DNA from 3 places in the Thalassolituus sp. UBA6592 genome. Region 3 is predicted to be linked to each of the others. Evidence: predicted binding sites of a transcription regulator. Region 3 holds the regulator's gene; each other region holds the start of a gene.

Region 1 (4,770 bases), on a different contig from region 3:
GAAAATCCTTGCGGTGGATGTCGAAGCGGGCACAACAATGCTGGAGGCTGTGAAGCAGTCGGGCATTGAGCGGGAATTTCCGGAACTGGATCTGGCTGAGGCTAAGTTTGGTATCTTCGGGAAGGCAACGCGTACGCCGGAGACAGATGTTCTGCGCGAAGGCGACCGGGTGGAGATCTATCGCCCGCTCATTATTGATCCGAAGCAGGCCCGAGCTAACCGGGCGGCTAAAGGCAAATAATCCAGCTTGCGTAACAGCACCTATAAAAATGCCCGCCAGTATCGCTGCTGCGGGCATTTTTAATGTTCGCCGTTCAGATCCTGAAAAACCGCTGGCTCAGCTGCCAGGCATGTCGGTCTGGATGGTGTTCGGCGAGGATTCTTCTTTTGGAATGGAGTTCATCTGATTCTCTTCACTGAACTCATCATTCGGCAGTTCGCCTTCGTAACGGACGTATTGGCCCGCTTCGTTGAAGAAAAGACTGATCTTATAGTTTTTTACTATTTCATCTCGCTTCTCTAATGTATAAATATAATCCCATCGGTTCTGGGAAAACGGGTTTTCCAGCACGGGTTTCCCCATAATGTAGGTGACCTGGCGCTGGTTCATGCCGGGTTTGAGCTGGGCCAGCATGTCGGCGGTAACGATGTTGCCCTGCTGGACGTTGAGTTTGTAGACCCCCGGGAAGACACAACCGTAAAGGGTTGCAATGCCGAGTGAAACAATCAGAATTGTCGCTCTCTTAATCAAAGTGCTGTCTCGTAAGTTGCGTTGGCGCATGGAGCAGGGATAATACCCGATTAAACAAGTTGCTGTGAAATATTAGAGGAAAACCATGTCCGATCAGAACGTGGAACTGCGCAAAGTAGGATTAAAAGTCACTCTGCCACGGGTGAAGATCCTGAGCATTCTGGAAACCAATCCTGATGCCCATATGAGCGCTGAAGACGTATACAAGTCTCTGATTGAGGCTGGTGAAGATGTAGGCCTGGCGACGGTATACCGGGTTCTGACCCAGTTTGAGAGCGCTGGTCTGGTAACCCGCCATAACTTTGATGGTGGCCATTCTGTGTTCGAACTGGCCCGTGGTGAGCATCACGACCACATGGTGAACGTGGAAGATGGTACCGTGATTGAGTTCACCAACGAACAGATCGAAAAACTGCAGCACGTGATTGCTGAAGAACACGGTTTTGATCTGGTCGATCACAGTCTGGTGCTGTACGTACGTAAGAAGCACTGATTGTCGCTGGCCGCAGTGCCGGATGATAAGCAAAGAAAAAGCAGCCGGATGGCTGCTTTTTTGTGCCTGCGATTCACACAGAGCGAACGCACAGCCCTGGCCAGAGGCCCTGTTTTGCAGGGCGTTTACTTAACCAGTGCCAGCATTTCTTCGGCGTGTGCCAGCGTCTGGCGTGTAATGTCGACACCACCCAGCATGCGGGCGATCTCTTCAGAGCGCTGCTTGCTGTTAAGTTTACGCAGTTGCGTGTGGGTCGCTGTATCGCCGCTGATTTTACTCACCTGATAATGCTGATTGGCCTGAGCTGCGACCTGTGGCTGGTGAGTCACACATAAGACCTGACCATCTTTACCCAGTGAGCGCAGCAGGCGGCCAACCCGCTCAGCCGTACCGCCGCCAATACCCACATCCACTTCATCAAAGATCAGGCTCGGGATGTCACTCACGGCGGCTGTCACCACCTGAATTGCCAGGCTGATGCGCGCCAGTTCACCACCTGAGGCGACTTTCGCCAGTGCTCCGGCCGGCATGCCGGGGTTGGTCTGTACATTGAAGCTGATACGGTCGATACCATGACGGCTGGCACTGCCTTCGTCCACGGCGTCGAAATGGGTTACAAACTTCGCTCTGCCCAGTGCCAGTGCTTCAAAGTGTGCTTCGACTTCAGCATCCATGCGCGCTGCGGCTTCACGACGGGATTCGCTCAGTGTTGCAGCCAGCTGACGGTATTCGCGTTCCAGCGCTGCGGCCTGCTGTTCCATCTCCGCCAGATCGTCGTCACTGAGATTAAGTTCGGCCAGCGCCGCTTCCTGTTCCTGCCAATAGTTATACAGTTGCTCCGGCTGAATCTGATGTTTGCGGGCAACGCGGTAGAGGTCAGAAAGGCGGCTTTCTACCTGTTGTAAACGGTGCGGATTGATGTCCACCAGATCCAGATAATGCTGCAGTGAGCGTCCGGCTTCATCCAGCTGAATCTGAGCCTGCACCAGCAGATCACGGGCCTCATTGAGCAGCGGGTGCTGATCGTCGATTTCATTGAGGCGTGCAATCGCCTGCTGAGCCAGTTGTACGGCGGCCAGTTCTCCGTTGTCATCACCGTAGCAGGCGGCCAGAGCGTACTGACCGCTGAGCAGCATGCCTTCGGCGTTGGACAGACGTTTCTGTTCACTCTCAAGCTCCGGAATCTCTTCCTCTCCGGGGCTGAGTTCACGCAGTTCTTCGACCTGATAGGTGAGCAGCTGGCGCTGGGATTTTACTTCAGCGCTTTCTTCTTTGAGTGTTGCCAGTTTCTTTGCCAGCTGTTGCCATTCGGACCAGACCAGAGACACTTCGCTGACCTGCAGGCTGAGGCCACCAAAGGCGTCGACCAGCTGGCGCGGTGTTTCTTTCTGCAGCAGCCGCTGATGAGCGTGCTGGGAGTGTATTTCGATCAGTAACTGACCAAGGTCTTTCAGATCCGCTGCTGCTGCCGGGCGGCCATTGATGTAGCCACGGGAACGGCCCTCGGCGGAAACGATGCGGCGCAGAATAATGCAGTCGTCATCCACCGGGATATCACGTTGCTGCAGCCACAGGCTGGCCTGAGGATTCATACTGAAGGTCGCAGCGATTTCGGCTTTGTCGGCTCCCTGACGTACGCAGTCAGCATCGGCACGATCGCCCAGAGTCAGACCCAGGGCATCCAATAGAATGGATTTACCGGCACCGGTTTCCCCGGTGATAACGGACATCCCGGCGTGCACCTCAAGTTCCAGGTGGTCTACCAGGGCAAACTGATGAATCGACAGATGAACCAGCATACGATGCTCCATATCTGAATATATATACAGTGTTTTTATATACAGTGTCGGAATCTGTCAAGTTTATTTTTTAACCAGCCCTTGAATCTCGTAAAAGCCTCCCCCATATAGGCGACAGTTCCATTAACAGTGACAGAGGATAAACAATGTCGGACGAGCAAAAGATTCAGGAAGAGCAGCAGGAGCAGCTGAACGAAGAGCAGGTAAACCAAGCCCCTGAAGCCGAAGAATCCACTGGCGAATCGGCAGCAGAGGGTGTTGATGCACTGGCGGCAGCCCAGCAGGAAATTGCGGACCTCAAAGAACAGATGCTGCGTACTCAGGCTGAGATGCAGAATGTTCGTCGCCGTGCCGAAGCGGATGTGGAAAAAGCCCACAAGTTCGGCGTTGAAAAATTCGCCAATGAGATGCTGACCGTGGTCGACAACCTGGAGCGTGCCCTGGCGGCAGCGGCGGGCGATGACGAAGCCACCAAAGCAATCCGTGAAGGTGTTGAAATGACCCTCAGTGGTCTGGTTGCCGGTCTGTCCAAGTTCAAGGTGGAAGCGGTTGATCCACAGGGTGAAACCTTCAATCCGGAACTGCATCAGGCGATGTCCATGATTGAGAATCCGGATGTTGATCCGAACACCGTGATTGCTGTGATGCAGAAAGGGTACACCCTGCAGGGCCGTCTGTTACGCCCGGCGATGGTGATGGTCAGCAAAGGCGCAGCAAAAATCGACGAAAACGCCTGATTTTTCTTGTTTAAGGCCCTTGAAAGCAGCTTTGCCGGACTTATATAGAAGTCAACGCTGAAAAACAGTTACAGATTGAGCGCAGCGCAAGCTGCCAAAACGGAGACATACAAATGGGTAAGATAATTGGTATCGACCTGGGCACCACCAACTCTTGTGTTGCGATTCTGGATGGTGACAAAACCAAAGTAGTTGAAAACTCTGAAGGTGATCGTACTACGCCTTCCATTATTGCGTTCACTGACGACGAAACTCTGGTAGGTCAGTCGGCAAAACGTCAGGCGGTGACTAACCCGACTAACACGCTGTTTGCTATCAAGCGTCTGATCGGCCGTCGTTTTACTGATGACGTGGTACAGAAAGACATCTCTATGGTGCCTTACAAAGTTATTCAGGCGGACAACGGTGACGCATGGGTTGAAGTAAAAGGCGAAAAAATGGCACCACCGCAGATCTCTGCTGAAGTGCTGAAGAAAATGAAAAAGACTGCCGAAGACTACCTGGGCGAGAAAGTAACGGAAGCGGTTATTACCGTTCCTGCGTACTTCAATGACTCCCAGCGTCAGGCAACCAAAGACGCCGGTAAAATCGCTGGTCTGGAAGTAAAACGTATTATCAACGAACCAACAGCTGCGGCTCTGGCTTATGGTCTGGATAAAGAATCCGGCGACCGTACCATTGCGGTATACGACCTGGGTGGTGGTACTTTCGATATTTCCATTATCGAAGTGGCTGACGTTGACGGTGAAAAACAGTTCGAAGTACTGGCAACCAACGGTGATACTTTCCTTGGTGGTGAAGACTTCGATATGCGTCTGATTGAATATCTGGCAGCAGAATTCAAGAAAGAAAGCGGCATCGATCTGCACAACGATCCACTGGCTCTGCAGCGTCTGAAAGAAGCTGCGGAAAAAGCCAAGGTTGAATTGTCTTCTTCCTCTCAGACAGACGTTAACCTGCCGTACATCACTGCTGACGCTACAGGCCCTA
Region 2 (8,336 bases), on a different contig from region 3:
CTCTGTAATGGTTGGTATTTCTGACGACGAAGGTTCAGAAGCTGATTACACCCACGTTGACCTGTCTTACGCTGTGAACGACAACCTGTCTTTCACTCTGAGCAAAATCGTTGATATGGATGAAGATGATTCCTACGACGACGACCTGAAAGTCGCTTTCTACTACAGCCTGCCTGTAGAACTGTAAAACAGTTACAATGGCCCATGCCCCCGCATGGGCCATCTTAAAAAACCAATACGTAGCATTTTAGAAAAGGGGTTTTCTATGAAACTCATTACTGCTGTGGTCAAGCCATTCAAACTGGACGACGTGCGTGAAGCACTGTCTGAGATTGGCGTTCAGGGCATCACAGTGACCGAAGTGAAAGGTTTCGGCCGTCAGAAGGGTCACACAGAACTGTACCGTGGTGCTGAATACGTGGTGGATTTTCTGCCTAAAGTAAAAATCGATGTAGCAGTGGCTGACGATCTGACCGACAAGGTTATCGAAGCAATCACTAAGGCTGCGAACACTGGCAAGATTGGTGACGGCAAAATCTTCGTTACTTCTCTTGAACAGGTTATCCGTATCCGTACCGGTGAGACCGGCGCAGACGCGATTTAATCTCTAGTTTTAAAAATTCAAAGATTTAAGAGCCTTATGCGGGGGGCTTAGAATGGAAAATCAAGTTTATGCACTGCAGTACGCCATGGATACCTTTTATTTCCTGGTGTGTGGCGCACTGGTAATGTGGATGGCGGCAGGTTTCGCCATGCTCGAAGCGGGTCTGGTTCGTGCGAAAAACACGACTGAGATCCTGACCAAAAACATCGCGCTGTACGCGATCGCATGTACCATGTACCTGGTTTGCGGTTACGAATTAATGTACGGCGGTGGTTTCTTCCTGAGTGGCACTGACAGTGTTGCTTCTATGACTGACGAAGCTGTTGCAGGCGTTCTGGCTGCACAGGCTGATTACCGTAACGGCGTTGAAGATGCTTCTATGCCTTATTCCGGTGCTTCTGACTTCTTCTTCCAGGTAGTATTCGTAGCGACTGCTATGTCTATCGTATCCGGTGCTGTTGCTGAGCGCATGAAGCTGTGGGCTTTCCTGGCTTTCGCTGTAGTTATGACTGGTTTCATCTACCCAATGGAAGGTTCCTGGACCTGGGGCGGTAACGCTGTATTCGGCATGTTCGAACTGAGCTACTCCGACTACGCTGGTTCCGGTATTGTTCACATGGCTGGTGCCGCAGCTGCTCTGGCTGGTGTAATCCTGCTGGGTGCACGTAAAGGCAAATACGGCCCTAACGGTGAAGTACGCGCTATTCCAGGTGCAAACCTGCCGCTGGCGACTCTGGGTACATTTATCCTGTGGATGGGTTGGTTCGGCTTCAACGGCGGTTCTACTCTGCAGCTGTCTGACGTAGGCGTTGCTAACGAAGTAGCTTCCGTATTCCTGAACACTAACGCAGCTGCAGCTGGTGGTCTGATTGCCGCTCTGCTGGTTGCTTACATCCTGTTCCGCAAAGCGGATCTGACCATGGCTCTGAACGGTGCTCTGGCTGGTCTGGTTGCTATTACTGCAGAACCTGCTGACCCAAGCCCATTCCTGGCTACTATCATCGGGGCTATCGGTGGTGGTCTGGTAGTGTTCTCTATCCTGACTCTGGATAAACTGAAAATCGACGATCCTGTAGGTGCTATCTCTGTACACGGTGTTGTAGGTCTGTGGGGTATCTTCGCAGTACTGCTGTCCGATGCTGATGCAACCTTCATGGGTCAGCTGGTAGGCGCCCTGACTATCTTCATCTGGGTATTCGTAGCCTCCTTCATCGTATGGGCCATCCTGAAAGCTGTGATGGGTCTGCGTGTAAGCGAAGAAGACGAGTACGAAGGTGTGGATCTGTCCGAATGTGGTATGGAAGCCTACCCAGAGTTCACCAGCAAGTCTTAAGATGTGCTGAACTCTGAACTGAAGAAAGCCGGTCTCTGACCGGCTTTTTTTATGGACGGAATCCGGCAGCGGGAAATAAATGGGCTGAGGTGGCATATGGAGCAGCGTTAAAACAGGGCCACGGCGGAATTGAAGCAAACCCGCTGGCTGTTTTTGCATAAAGCACCGTCTGCCGGAATGAATAAAGCGCTGTCTGCTGGAGTTAAATAAATACACGGCTGTTAGCGTTCAGAGTGATAAACCGCGTTAAATGGAAATTCACACGACTGTATTGGCGGCATTATCTGAGGAAGGTCCGGCGGGTTTAATAACTGAAAACAGGCGGATATTCAGTCGGCTGCATCGACCAGGAGGCTTTTTAGTTCGTAGTTGGCTGAAGGATTTTTAGTTGAGCTGAAAGCTCTGTAGTTGAAAAGAGGTGAGCAGAGGTGATAGGGAGTGTAAAAAAGCGAATAAAAACCCTGAATCCACATTAATAAGCAGACTCATAATTATTTCCCGGTGGGTTCACCGGCAGCCATTTATAAAAAAGCCGCAGACTTATCTGCGGCTTTTTTATAAATCAGACTTCTTCGAAATAATAATCTTCCAGGTCTTTTTCCAGGCGCTTGCGCTCAAGGTGCGCCTCAATGGCACGGCGGGCCATCAATTTTTTCGACATCTGGGATTCTTTATTAACGACTACGTTACCTTCTTGGTCAAACGACACTACTTCTTCGTGAGATTCTAATTTCACTGCAGCTTCCATATCGATTCCTTTTGTCAGATCACAGAAATTCCAGCTGTGATTTTTCTTGTTATTCGTTGCAAAAGAATGACATTTTCCCCGGCCTGAACCAAGTAGTTTTATGTGCCAATAAGCGATATTGGCAGAGTGGTTAAATTGATACTTACGCAAAGCCCCGTGGTTTGTGGGATGCAGAGGCTTAAGCGGAGGTGACGGATTACGGGCGCCGGAATGCCGGCACCTGGTCAGATGGACACTTCCTATAGAATGACGTTAAATGTCCACTCACTTCAGACTTAAGACGGAACAGAGTGGCATCAGTCGAAAGGATTAGCCTGATGAATGGAAAATCGCCTGTTAACTGGATTCCAGTCGCAGTGACTTAATACTGCGTTTGATGGCATTGAGATGATTGGCGAATTCCGGCCCACGGCGCTGGGTAACCGCCACTGCCAGCATGTCGATGATCATCAGATGAGCGATCCGTGAGGTCATCGGCGTGAACTGCTCGGTGTCCTCTTCGATATTGATGTGAATCGGCAGATCAGCGGCCTGACTGAGCGCGGTATTAGCTGGCGCCAGTGACACCACCAGAGCACCGTGTTGCTGGGCGAGTTCCACTGAGTGCAGCAGATCTTTGGTGCGTCCACTCTGGGAGATGGCCACGACCACATCTGCTTCGCTCAGGGTGACAGCCGACATGGCCTGCATATGAGGGTCACTATAGGCAGCGGTGGCGACCTGCAGGCGGAAAAATTTGTGCTGGGCATCAATAGCCACGGCACCGGATGCGCCAAAGCCGTAAAACTCCACCCGGCGGGCATTACTGATGGCCGCTGCTGCGTGGGCAATCTGTTCGGCTTTAAGTTGGGTTTTGACCTGATTAAGACGCTGGATGGTGGTGTCGGCGATTTTATCGCAGATGTCTTCGATACTGTCGTCTTCAGCAATAGCGAACTGACCGATGTTATTAACGATGGCCATTTCCTGCGCGATGCGGACTTTGAATTCCTGAAAGCCATTGCAGCCGATACCACGGCAGAAGCGCACAATGGTGGGCTCGCTGACCTGTGCTTCCTGAGCCAGATCGACGATGCGCATGTGCATCACCTGCTGCGGTGATTTGAGCACATACTCGGCCACTTTGACCTCAGATTTGCGCAGATTGGGCATGGCGGCTTCGATTTCAGCCAGTATCGGACTGTTTTTCACAGCGGGTTTCCTGTCCTGTTCAGTGGCCGATTATAAAAGGCTTTTGCACGGAAAGCCCATTTTGCTCTGCAACCGTCTGTGAATCATGTTGAGTACTGTACAAAAAAGCAGTCTTTTATCTGGTGCTTTGGTAAACTGCGCGCCATGGATATTTCATTGCTTGTTGATCAGTTAAACGATGGCCAGCGCAACGCTGTTGCGGCCAGTTCCCCCCATCAGCTGGTGCTCGCCGGTGCCGGTTCAGGCAAAACCCGGGTGCTTGTGCACCGTATTGCCTGGTTGCTGGAAGTGGAGGGGGTGTCGCCGTTCGCAGTGATGGCGGTGACCTTTACCAACAAAGCAGCGAAAGAGATGAAAGGCCGTCTGGAAGAGTTGCTGAATGTTCCGGCCAACGGCATGTGGGTGGGGACCTTCCACGGTCTGGCACACCGTTTTCTCAAGCTGCACTGGCGCGAAGCCGGGCTGCCGCAGCACTTTCAGATTCTCGACAGCGATGATCAGCTGCGTTTGGTGAAGCGTGTCATGCGTGAGAACAACGTCGATGACAGCCGCTACCCGCCGAAGCAGATTCAGTGGTTTATTAACGAGCAGAAAGACGAAGGGCGCCGTGCGGCGCACGTAATGCCGTCATCCGATCCGTTCGCCAAGACGCTGCGCGAAGTGTATTACCTGTATGAGCAGATCTGTCAGCAGAACGGTCTGGTCGACTTTGGTGAAATTCTGCTGCGTGCCCATGAGCTGTGGCTGGAGAACCCCGACCTGCTGGCCCATTACCAGCAGCGTTTCCGCAATATTCTGGTGGACGAGTTTCAGGACACCAACAATATCCAGTACGCCTGGATCCGCCTGCTGGCCGGCAACAAAGTCTCAGTGATGGCGGTGGGCGATGATGACCAGTCAATCTACGGCTGGCGTGGTGCGAACATCGGCAACATCCGTGATTTCCAGCAGGACTTCCCCGGTGCTGAACTGATTAAGCTGGAGCAGAATTACCGCTCCACCAAGACCATTCTGGCGGCCGCTAATGCGGTGATCAGCAACAACAGCGGCCGTTTGGGTAAGAACCTGTTTACCGACGGAGCCGAAGGCGAACCTATTCGTCTGTACAGCGCCTTTAATGAACAGGATGAAGCCCGTTACATTGCCGACCAGGTGGATAACTGGGCCAAAGAAGGTAATGCCCGGGCCGATATGGCGATTCTGTATCGCTCTAACGCTCAGTCGCGCACGCTGGAAGAAGCTTTGCTGCGTGCTGGTATTCCTTACCGTATCTACGGTGGCCAGCGCTTCTACGAGCGGTTGGAAATCAAAAACGCACTGGCTTATCTGCGTCTGTTGCTGAACCGTGATGACGACGGTTCGGTGGAGCGGGTGATCAATGTCCCGGCCCGCGCGATCGGTGAAAAGACCGTCGATATTCTGCGCAGCTTTGCCCGTGATCAGGGCTGCTCACTGTGGAAATCCTGTGAGCTCGCCATCGCCAATAATGCCCTGCCCAAGCGGGCAACCAGCTCAGTACAGAGCTTCCTCGATCTGGTGGATGAAATGAGCGCCGGTATTGAAGAGCTGGAGCTGCAGGAAATCGTTTCCCATGTGATTGAAAACTCCGGCCTGATCGAACACCACAAGAAAGAAAAAGGTGAGAAAGGTCAGGCGCGTGTGGATAACCTGGAAGAACTGGTCAACGCCGCGCGGCAGTTCGATGCTGATGAAGAACCGGATCTGGCCGAAGAAGACGGCGACCAGCCGCTCAGTGAGCTGGCGCAGTTCCTCGACCGTGCGGCACTGGATGCCGGCGATGGTCAGGCGGATGAATACGAAGACGCGGTGCAGTTGATGACGCTGCACTCGGCTAAAGGTCTGGAGTTTCCGCAGGTGGTGCTGGCCGGACTGGAAGAAGGCCTGTTCCCGCATAAGATGTCGATGGACGAAGCCGAAGGTCTGGAAGAAGAGCGCCGTCTGGCTTACGTGGGCATTACCCGCGCCATGGATCAGCTGATCATTACCCACGCCGAAAGCCGCCGCTTATACGGCCAGGAAAACTTCAGTACACCGTCACGTTTTATCCGCGAAATTCCGTCTGAATACATCAGTGAAGTGCGGCTGAAAAATACCGTCAGCCGGCCGCTCAGTGCGCGCCCCAAGCTGGGCGGTGCGATCACCACCGGGCGCAAATTACTGGATGACAGTCTGCCTTATGGTCTGGGCCAGCGCGTGTTGCACGCCATGTTCGGCGAAGGCACCGTGGTGCAGTTTGAAGGGCAGGGTAATGGTCTGCGCGTGCAGGTGAATTTTGATGACGCCGGCAGCAAGTGGCTGGTGGTCAGCTTTGCCAAGCTGGAAGCTCTGTAAAATCTACTGACCATGCCGGTCCGCATGGGCCGGTTTAATAACGGTAATTCTGCGCACCGATACCCATTTCGGCGAAATTGGCCTCCATCTGCTCCAGGTCGTATTCCCCGAGGCCGAGGTAAGTGAGCACTTCCTGGTCAATACTCTGCCATTCCAGATCTTCTTTCTGACGACCCAGAATCTGATAATTGCCGCAGATATGTTCCGCCAGTTTGAGTATGGCCAGCAGGGTTTTACCTTCGCTGTCTTTCTGATGACTGCTGGTGAAGTAATGGGTAGCACTGTGGTGCTCTGCAATTACGTCACACAGTATTTTCGGCAGGTTCCAGGCTTTGGCCGTGTAATAACCAATCACCGCATGATTGGTATTCAGATGTTGGTTTTCCACATCAACGACGCGCAGTTCCGGGTGGGCGTAAGACTCTTCGATCACCTGCTGGTAGTTATCGAAGCGCTGCATCAGCAGCGGAATGCCACAGTTATGGAATAAGCCCAGCAGGTAGGCGATGTCCGGATTGGGATAGCCGACCTGTTTGGCTACCTGGGTTGCGACCTGAGCGATATCGTTGGCGGTGTCCCAGAAGCGGTTCATATCAACGATGACATCGTCCGTCATTTCGCTTTTTATCGACAGGCCGTTGATGATATTGATCACGCTGTTAAGGCCAATCAGGGTCACGGCCTGCTGTACCGATGATATGCGGTTTTTAAGGCCGTAAAACGGCGAGTTGACGACTTTGAGAATGGTGCCGGCGAGACCAACATCCTGACTGATCAGTTTAGCGATACGGCTGATATCCGGGTCCGGCATTACCTGTTCCATCTGCAGATCCACCAGAATCTGTGGTTGGGGCGGGATTTTTATGCCCTGCAGGATGGTGTGAATCTGTTCTTCCGTCAGTTCTCTTGCCATATACAGCACTTCGTCGGTGGGTTAGTCGGATCGCTAAGTGTTTGCTCACTTAAGCCTAGCAGCAGAAGTGGCTGACGTTTGTCACCCTGTGCGTATAATGCCCACCTTTTTGTAACCAACCGCCTGCACTGGCCGGAGACTCCCATGCTGCCTACCATTCGACTGAAAGATAAAGCGGAACGCCGCCTCAAGGGCGGACATCTGTGGGTGTACAGCAATGAGGTGGATACTGCTGCGACGCCATTGAAAGGCCTCGGTGCCGGCGCAGAAGCTGTGATTGAAACCTCTGCCGGTAAGCCGCTGGGCCGTGCTGTGGTCAGCCCGGAGCAGCTGATCTGCGCCCGTCTCTATACCCGCGATGCCAGCCAGCCGCTGGATGCGTCGTTTATTGTTCACCGCCTGAAGATCGCCCTGAGTGCCCGTGAGTTGTGGTATCCGGAGCAGTGTTACCGCTGGGTGTATGGTGACAGCGACAGCCTGCCTGGGCTGGTGATCGACCGCTTTATGGACGTGGTGGTGGTGCAGATTTCCTCTGCTGCTATGGAAGAACGTCGCCAGGACATCCTTGATGCCATCAATAAAGTGGTGAAGCCGGCCTGCATCGTCCTGAAAAACGACGGCAAGCTGCGCGCGGTGGAAGGTCTGGATGAATACGTAGAAATCGTTCAGGGCGAGCTGGAAGATGACTGCGCCCCACTGATTGAAAACGGCACCCGCTTTATGGCACCGGTGATTCACGGTCAGAAAACCGGCTGGTTCTATGATCACCGCGAGAACCGTGCGGTACTGAACCGGCTGGTGGCTGGCAAGCGTGTACTGGATGTGTTCAGTTATGTCGGTGGCTGGGGTGTGCAGGCGGCTAATCACGGTGCCGCCGAAGTACACTGTGTGGATGCTTCTGCTCAGGCGCTGGACTGGGTGGAAGAAAACGCGGCGCTGAACGGCGTGGAAGAAAAGCTGCACTGCTGGGAAGGTGATGCTTTTACTGCGCTGAAACAGCTGCGTGATAACGGTGAGCGTTTTGACGTGGTGGTGGTTGATCCGCCGGCGTTTATTCCGCGCCGTAAAGACATCAAAGCCGGGGAGCAGGCTTACAAGCGCATCAATCAGATCGCCATGCGTCTGCTGAACAAAGACGGGCTGATCGTCAGTGGCTCATGCTCTATGCATCTGGCCGATGATCGTCTGCCGGATA
Region 3 (8,336 bases):
CGGCAAAAGGCCGCAGATCGTAATCCAGTGCCTGCTCCGAACGTTCATCCACCGGCAGGTCTTTGTGCGAATCGGCCTCTACCGCACCATGACCCGGAAAATGCTTCCCCACCGCAGCCATGCCCGCCTCACTCATGCCTTCAACAAAGGCAGACGCCAGCGTAATCACCACTTCGGCAGAATGGCCAAAGGCGCGGTCGCCGATCACACGGGAAATATCGCGCTCAATATCCAGCACCGGAGCAAAACTCAGGTGCACGCCCTGGCGGCGAACTTCCCACGCCATCAGCCAGCCCTGTTCACGGGCAAGCCCGATGGCTCGGGCCTCATCCTGATGGAATATCGCTTCCAGCGTCAGCATCGGCGGCAGGCGGGTATAACCCTCGCGAAAACGCTGCACCCGTCCGCCTTCCTGATCCACGCACAACAGCAGGTCCGGTCGCTCAGCACGAATATCCGCACACAGCTTTGCCAGCTGCTGCGGAGACTGATAATTACGGGCAAAAAATATCAGGCCGGATAACTCTGGCTGGGCAATAAAGCGGCGGTCTTCATCGGTCAGTTCAGTCGCAGGAATATCGGCAATAACGCCCACCCGCTGCCCGACCGGCATTTGGCTTACTAAAGATTGCGACATGGAATCCTCGCGAACGTACCTTCCTGAATCCATACCCGGGTATCGGCATCAATCAGCCCGGCGAGTTCAACAACATCGTCATTGCGCATGCGTATACAGCCATGAGAAAGCGGTTTTCCCATGGGCTCGGAATCCGGTGTACCGTGGATGTAAATATAACGGCGCATGGAATCCACGCTGCCAAGCCGGTTACGGCCAATTTCCAGTCCCTGCAGCCAGAGAATCCGGGTCAGAATCCAGTCCCGCCGGGGATGCTCAGCAGCCAGCTCCGGGGTATAAATCTCGCCGGTTCTGCGCCGGCCGACAAACACAGAATTCAGAGGAGCTCCGCGACCAATACAGGCACGGATCCTGTGCCAGCCGCGTGGGGTTTTGCCACTGCCTTCCTGCTCTCCGGCACCATTGGCGGCGGTGGAAACGGAATATTCGTAACAGACACCTGCGCTGAGGATGCGCAACTGCTGATCGGCAATCGAAATTTCAATAACGTTATCGTGAAGAGCGGCCACGCTGCTGGGCATGGGGCGGACAGAGTTCATACTCGCGTTCCATCTGGCTGATAGGGTGCCGATGTCCTTATGAATTGTCCTTAAGAACTGCGCTCTTATCTGTGTGGCGCGTTTACACCGGCTGCGAGGAACGGTACCAATTTATCCACGACCTGCGCAATATCCGATCCTTTACCCAGATCGTATTCTGCCATCGCCGACAGGGAATCCGCACCGGACAGGGTGAAAACCGTAGCACCCAGCATAAAGTGAATACGCCAGAACCGCTCTTCATCAGAAAGCTCCGGTGTCGCCGCCGTCACCAGCTTCATATAGATATTGAATACGCGGCCATACTCTTTCTGCAGAAAACGGCGCAGGTGCCCCTGCCCCTGGCTGTAGGCTAATCCCAGCAGACGCATAAATATGCCCAGCCGACGTGGACTGTCGTGGTAGCCCGATGACAGCGCCGTCTGGGATAACAGCAGCAGCAACTCTTCCATCGCCGGCACGCGACCTGGTAATCCGGACTCAAGATGCGCCAGATTTTCTTCCAGCTGTTCCGAGAAGGGACCGAGAAATCGTGCAAACACCGCCTGAATCAGTTCTTTTTTAGATCCAAAGTGGTAGTTCACCGCAGCCAGATTCACACCCGCTTTCGTGGTAATATTGCGCAGTGACGTCTCCGCGAACCCGCGTTCCGAGAACAATTCCTCTGCCGCGTTAAGAATGCTCTTAACCGTATCTTTCTGTGCCATAAGGGTGGTTGATCCAAACTGTCGCCTCCGCTCCACGAAGACATTACAAAACGATTGTTTCAAACATACGTTTAAAACAACAAATAGGCAATAGCGGAGGCTACCGTAAGTAAAATTACGACCACACGCCCACCCTTTTCTGCTGTATCCCGCAACAACTCCACCTGCTGACTCATGCCTCCTGCCAGATCATTGCGACAGGCCGCCCTGTCCTGCCTGACCAAGAAAGGTGTTTACACTGAATAAAATACTGTATACATTTACACCTACTGTATGGATCAACAGACTGGATAAGCATCATGATCAAGCTCACCGCACGTCAGCAACAGGTACTGGACTTCATCCGTTCAGCGCTGGAAGAAACCGGCTTTCCGCCAACCCGCGCGGAAATTGCTGCCGAACTCGGCTTCAAATCGCCTAACGCTGCGGAAGAACACCTGAAAGCGCTGGCGCGCAAAGGTGCTATTGAAATCATGCCGGGCGCTTCCCGCGGTCTGCGCATCATTGAAGAACAACAGCCAGGCCTGCCGATCGTCGGGCGTGTTGCCGCCGGTGAACCAATCCTGGCGCAGGAACACATTGAAGAATACTGCGAAATCCCACCGTCCTTCTTCCGCCCACAGGCCGATTACCTGCTGGAAGTTCACGGTGACAGTATGAAAGACATCGGTATTCAGGATGGCGATTACATCGCTGTTCACAAAGCGGAAACTGCCCGTAACGGTGAAGTCATCGTTGCCCGGGTCGATAACGAAGTGACAGTGAAGCGTTATGAGAAAAAACGCTCACAGATCCTTTTGTATCCCGAGAATGAAAACTACCAGCCGATTGAAGTGGATCTGCGGGAGCAGGAATTTGCCATTGAAGGCCTGTACGTTGGCGTCATCCGTCGCCACTGACAGCCAGGCAGAAGCAAATCACTAACAGTCAATCAACAGACCAATATCAGCAGACATTCTGAGCTTTATCAGGGGGTTAGTTATGCGTCAGTTAGCACTTGGAATGGAAGAACCGGGACTGTCCCTCAGCAGTCAGCCGGTTGCTTTTGGCAACACCGCGGGCAAAGGTTTCGGTATAGCGCCAGCCCGCAGTGGCAGCCTCACCGAAGTCATCGTCAGTGACGAAGGTGCTATTCAGCCTCTGCAGCTGCTGCCGATGCTGGCCCAGTGCAATTCTCAGGAACGCTGGCTGATGTGGCTGAGCCCCAACCGCCCGATGAATAAACAATGGCTGGCTAGTATGGGATTGGGTCAGGCGCCCGTGGTACATCTCGATCTGTGTACGGACACCCAAATGGCGCTGTGCAGCAAAGTACTGGCCGCCGGCAACAGTCATATGATTGTTGAATGGCAGGGCCGTATCAGCAGTGACGACCGTCGTCAGCTGCGCCAGATGGCCAAAAACAGCGGCAGCCACGTGGTGCTGATTCAGCACGAAGCCTGATACGCAGCCCTGTTACCTGAACCGGATACGTAAGCCGGATAGGTAAAAATGCTCCGCCCGCTCTGCCTCCACTGTAAAGCAGCCAAAAAAAAGCCCTGACATGGTCAGGGCTGTTTGCATTCTGTTGCCGTGCAGCTCAGCGTCCGCTCAGTGCAGGCGCTGCTCATGCTCCGGCGTATCGAAATCATCCTGTTCGACTTCCATTCCGGATAACTCACCGACCTTGCGCACGCCCGCCTCCAGCATAACTCTGGCCACATCCATATGGTGTGCCTGCAGACTGGCCTTGGCGTCCTCTGAAAAATGAATGGACACCAACGCATCGGAATCTGCGTCGTCAGCACGGCGCAGTACAATGTCGCCGTTGGAAAGTTCTACGATCTCAAAAAAGCGTGCCATATCCGCCTCTCAAAACTGGGCGCGCGAGTGTATCACATGAAAACCCCGAAGGGCGCGCCATTAAAAAGAACACTTGGGAATAAAAAGATAACTGTTAGAACAGCAATAATGGTCGGAGATCACTGACCCTGCGGATCAGCTCTCCTGTCGGTTTTCGCGCTGAGTATCAATAAGCGCACTCAGGGCTTGCCACCAGGCAGCCACCTGGGATTCGGTCGTTTCCTGCACCAGCGAAATTGTCTGCACGCCACCATTCTGAGCCCCGGCTTGCTGAACCGGACGCGCAGCATCCGGATAACGCAGGTCTTCCACCGCTTTCAACATCTGACTGAGCCAGGAAAAGGCGTTGTCCTGCAATTGCATCAACTCACGCATTTCCCCGGTAATCAGGTTTACCTGCCCTACCAGCTCCTGCAGTGACTGCACGGGCTGACGATAAGCGACCATATCGCCAAGCTCCTGCAGATAGGATAACCAGGCATCGTGCAGCTGATACAGCGCGCTCTCTTCCAGGGCACTCATCAGCGCCTTCTGTTCGCACTGAGCGAATTCACTCAGTAACAGACGGCTCTGATACAGCTTTTTGTTGGTAAATCCTATCCACTGGCTCATGGCTGTTTCTCTATCTGAGCGGTTCAGAAATCGATGGTCAGGCCGAGGTGCGCACCGTCACCCAGCTTATAACGGTTACTCACGTCTTCCAGACGGATGCCGTTATAACGGTAACCGGCATAAACACGTGCGGTTGGCAGCAGTGAGTACTGCATCTGCAGATTAGAAACAATCATGTTTTCGGTATCAGCAAAGGAAATAACGGGTGGCGCGTAGTAAACGTGACCGGCAAGACTGACATCCGGAGCAGCCGCAAAACTGTAGCGGAAGAAACCGCCAACACCCAGAGCCACACCACTGTAATCATCATAGCGGTCGGAACGGTCAGTCGAGTAGGCAAAGACGTTGGCACCCACGCCGATGTAGAGATTGCTGGTTGACGGACGCACATCCACAACGTGCAGGCCGGCAGAAACCATCTCGCCTTTGTCATCGTCGTAAAGGCCAGCCAGGCTGATATGAATACCGCTGCCCATCTGAGTTGCATCATAACCAATGCGGGCAACATCATCAGACAGACTGATGTCCAGAGATCCGCCGGCGTTTGCCGCAGGTACCATTGCCAGAGCAGCCGTTGCACACACCAGAGCGGCGCTGAATTTTTTCATAAAAGTCCCCAATTATTTATTTCTGCGGAAATTTTTCGCTTAATAACAGCGCCCGCTGAGCGCTTTATCATAACAGTACGGCGGCACAGGTAAAACCTGCGCCGCCGCCGTAGGACCGCAGAAATAAGGCTTCAGCTCATCAGATCAAGCAACAGTTTGTTCAGACGGGAAACATACTGTCCAGGTTCCTTAAGCTGACTGCCTTCCGCCAACAGTGCCTGAGCATGAATCAGCTGAGCCAGTTCAGCAAAGCGCTCTTCATTCTGCTCTTTATCGAGACGCTCAATCAGCGGATGCGTTGGGTTAATTTCCAGTGAGGTATCCGGTTCCGGTACTGGCTGACCAGCCGCTTCCATCAGACGGCGCATATGGCCACCCATATCGTACTGGCCAACCACCATACAGGCAGGAGAGTCCGTCAGACGAGCGGTTACCCGCACATGCTTCACTTCACCTTCCAGCGCTTTCTGTACACGCTCAACCAGATCTTTATGGGTTTCTTCCAGATTCTTCTGCTGTTCTTTCTCAGACGCATCGGCCAGCTCATCCAGATCCAGTTCACCTTTGGTAACGTCCTGGAATACCTTGCCGTCGAAATCCGTCAGATGGCCGACCATCCATTCATCGACACGGTCAGTCAGCAGCAGAACTTCCACGCCTTTGTTGCGTAAATATTCCAGGTGCGGACTGGTCGCGACAGCAGCATAGTTGTCACCAGTGATGTAATAGATTTTTTTCTGCCCTTCACGCATGCGGGCAACGTAATCTTCCAGACTGACAGTCTGCTTCGGACCTTCACTCTTAGTGGTCGCAAAGCGGAACAGTTTGGCGATTTTCTCTTTATTGCTGAAATCTTCTGCCGGGCCTTCTTTCAGCACATCGCCGAATTCTTCCCAGAAAGACTGATATTTTTCAGCATCGTTTTTCGCCAGTTTCTCCAGCGAATCCAGCACACGTTTCACCAGCGCGCTGCGCAGGCTGTCGACCTGTTTGTCTTTCTGCAGAATTTCACGCGAAACGTTCAAAGACAGATCATTGGAATCCAGCACCCCTTTAACAAAACGCAGGTACAGCGGCAGGAACTGTTCAGCGTCGTCCATGATAAATACGCGCTGCACATACAGTTTCAGGCCACGGGTCGCCTCGCGGTTCCAGATATCGAACGGTGCTTTGGACGGAATATACAGCAGGCTGGTGTAATCCAGCTTGCCTTCCACTTTGTTGTGCATCCACAGCAGCGGATCATTCCAGTCGTGGGAAACGTGATTATAAAACTCTTTATATTCGTCGTCGCTCAGTTCGCTTTTCTGACGGGTCCAGAGCGCCTTGGCTTCGTTAACGGCTTCCGGAATTTTTTTCTTTTCACCGTCTTCATCATCCTCACCGACTTCCTGTGGCAGATAAACCGGCACAGCAATATGGTCAGAATATTTTTTAATCAGGGAGCGCAGACGGAAGTTGTCAGCAAATTCTTCTTCGCCTTCTTTCAGATGCAGGGTGATACGGGTACCACGGCTGTCTTTATCCATGGCTTCCAGAGTGAATTCACCCTCACCGGCAGATTCCCAGCGGGTGCCTTCAGCGGCATCGGTACCGGCACGGCGGGTTTCTACCGTCACTTTGTCGGCAACGATAAAGGCGGAATAAAAGCCCACACCGAACTGACCGATCAGTTGTGAATCTTTCTGCTGATCGCCGCTGAGTTTGCTCAGGAATTCTGCGGTACCGGATTTGGCAATGGTACCCAGATGATTGATCACATCCTCGCGGCTCATACCGATACCATTGTCTTCGATAACAACGGTTTTCGCTTCGGCATCGAAATCGATGTGTACGCTCAGATCGCTGTCACCTTCGTACAGAGCATCGTTCTTAAGTGCTTCAAAGCGTAATTTATCGCAGGCATCTGACGCGTTGGAAATCAGTTCGCGTAAAAAGATCTCTTTGTTGGAATACAAAGAGTGGATCATCAGATGCAGCAGTTGCTTAACTTCTGTTTTAAACCCCAGGGTTTCTTTGCTGGCTGCAGTCATCTTGCTTTTATCTCCTGTCAACGGACCAAACTTATTCAGTAGTTTGCAAAGATGGGGACGAGGAAATGGTTTTCAAGGGCACAACTGTGGATTAACGCAGACTGATCCCGCTGGCCTGAATGCACACCGGAGCGGTCCGGCAGCTGAAAACAGTAACCAGATTCCAACCCCCTGAAGCAAACAACAGAGTCCGGTAACGCCTCGCTGATGTAAGAGCTGACTGAAGATGGATAGATGGATAAAAGAAACAGGCAGCAGAAGCCAGAACCCAGTCTGACTTCCCCGGCTATTCCACCAGCAACTCTGTGAACTTCCTTACAGAATAATGAGCGCACTGCAGAACTGCGCCAGAGAACACTGCCAGAGAAGTAAAAGATAACGGTATAACGATCAGGATTTGAGCAGAAAGTGCGCCCGCGCCGTAGCGATCGGATTCGCCTTATCCGTCTGCCAGGCAGTAATCGCTACGTTGGCCACCCGCGAGCCCTGGCGCCAGACCTGACACTCAGCAAAGGTATCCTGATGACGTCCTGCGCGCAGATAATCCAGCGAGAAATCGATCATCTTCGGAATGGTTGCGATATCCATGTTCATCATCAGTTGCAGCGAGGCCGACAACTCCATAAAACCGCCAATCACTCCACCATGAATAGCCGGCAATATTGGGTTGCCGATATTGTCGTCATTCTTTGGCAGACAGAACAACACCTCATCACCAACGCGCTTCAGCGTCAGTCCGATCAGCCGGGCATAAGGAATCTCATTGATCAGAGCGTTAAAATCGCCACTCTGCTGTGCACCATGCAATTTTTCTTCGAATGTCATGCGTCGGTTTCTCCGCTGTCATCATCCTGTTCAATGCGGGCGCGGAAATCGGCCGGAGTCATATCCTGTCCGATACGCATAAAGGTTGCCGCACAGCGGGCAATTAACTCACGTTCCTGCCCGCCCCCGGCAGCCTGAAAGACTTCGCATTGGGTAAACACCACACTGCTGGCGATACGCACCACACTGGCCTCGGCAATCAGATCCAGACCCGGTTGAGCAGCGGTCATATAATCCATACGCAGATCCAGCGTCGGGCACAGTTCAAAGCCCGGCAGAACCGCAAACACCGCCGTCCCACAGGCGGTATCCATCAGGGTTGTCAGGCTGCCACCGTGGACAACGCCAGTGAGCGGATTGCCGACAATCATGTCGCTGTAAGGCAGTCGCATGGTCAGGCCGTCCGCATCAGCGCGTTCGACCGTCAGGCCCAGCACGTTACAGTGGCGCAGCGTGGCGACGAAACGCTGGGCGCGGGTTTTTACCGATAAAGTCATGATGAAACAACTCTTGAATAGCAGATGGTGCCCGGG

The links. The regulator LexA, encoded in region 3, represses DNA repair genes until DNA is damaged. The targets are predictions, from matches to a motif close to TACTGTNTANNTANACAGTA.
Region 1: recN (DNA repair protein RecN) is a predicted target of LexA. The motif match lies at 3,056-3,075, and genes of this name have one in related genera.
Region 2: uvrD (DNA helicase II) is a predicted target of LexA. The motif match lies at 3,970-3,989, and genes of this name have one in related genera.

The regions. Positions count from the first base shown of each region.
Region 1 covers NZ_DJIO01000109.1:2,727-7,496, forward strand. The annotation lists gene B2Z72_RS10090 (RnfH family protein) at 1-241, shown strand, start outside; gene B2Z72_RS10095 (outer membrane protein assembly factor BamE) at 338-781, opposite strand; gene fur (ferric iron uptake transcriptional regulator) at 837-1,244, shown strand; gene recN (DNA repair protein RecN) at 1,370-3,043, opposite strand; gene grpE (nucleotide exchange factor GrpE) at 3,190-3,780, shown strand; partial or broken gene dnaK (molecular chaperone DnaK) at 3,894-4,770, shown strand, end outside.
Region 2 covers NZ_DJIO01000091.1:36,112-44,447, forward strand. The annotation lists gene B2Z72_RS08920 (TorF family putative porin) at 1-187, shown strand, start outside; gene glnK (P-II family nitrogen regulator) at 266-604, shown strand; gene B2Z72_RS08930 (ammonium transporter) at 657-1,937, shown strand; gene B2Z72_RS08935 (PA3496 family putative envelope integrity protein) at 2,500-2,673, opposite strand; gene B2Z72_RS08940 (SIS domain-containing protein) at 3,022-3,876, opposite strand; gene uvrD (DNA helicase II) at 4,021-6,228, shown strand; gene B2Z72_RS08950 (HDOD domain-containing protein) at 6,263-7,141, opposite strand; gene B2Z72_RS08955 (class I SAM-dependent rRNA methyltransferase) at 7,286-8,336, shown strand, end outside.
Region 3 covers NZ_DJIO01000113.1:41,882-50,217, reverse strand. The annotation lists gene nagZ (beta-N-acetylhexosaminidase) at 1-637, opposite strand, end outside; gene B2Z72_RS10755 (L,D-transpeptidase) at 622-1,176, opposite strand; gene B2Z72_RS10750 (TetR/AcrR family transcriptional regulator) at 1,242-1,883, opposite strand; gene lexA (transcriptional repressor LexA) at 2,183-2,782, shown strand; gene B2Z72_RS10740 (cell division inhibitor SulA) at 2,865-3,326, shown strand; gene B2Z72_RS10735 (hypothetical protein) at 3,474-3,725, opposite strand; gene B2Z72_RS10730 (DUF6586 family protein) at 3,861-4,337, opposite strand; gene B2Z72_RS10725 (YfaZ family outer membrane protein) at 4,361-4,945, opposite strand; gene htpG (molecular chaperone HtpG) at 5,077-6,978, opposite strand; gene B2Z72_RS10715 (PaaI family thioesterase) at 7,369-7,803, opposite strand; gene B2Z72_RS10710 (PaaI family thioesterase) at 7,800-8,300, opposite strand.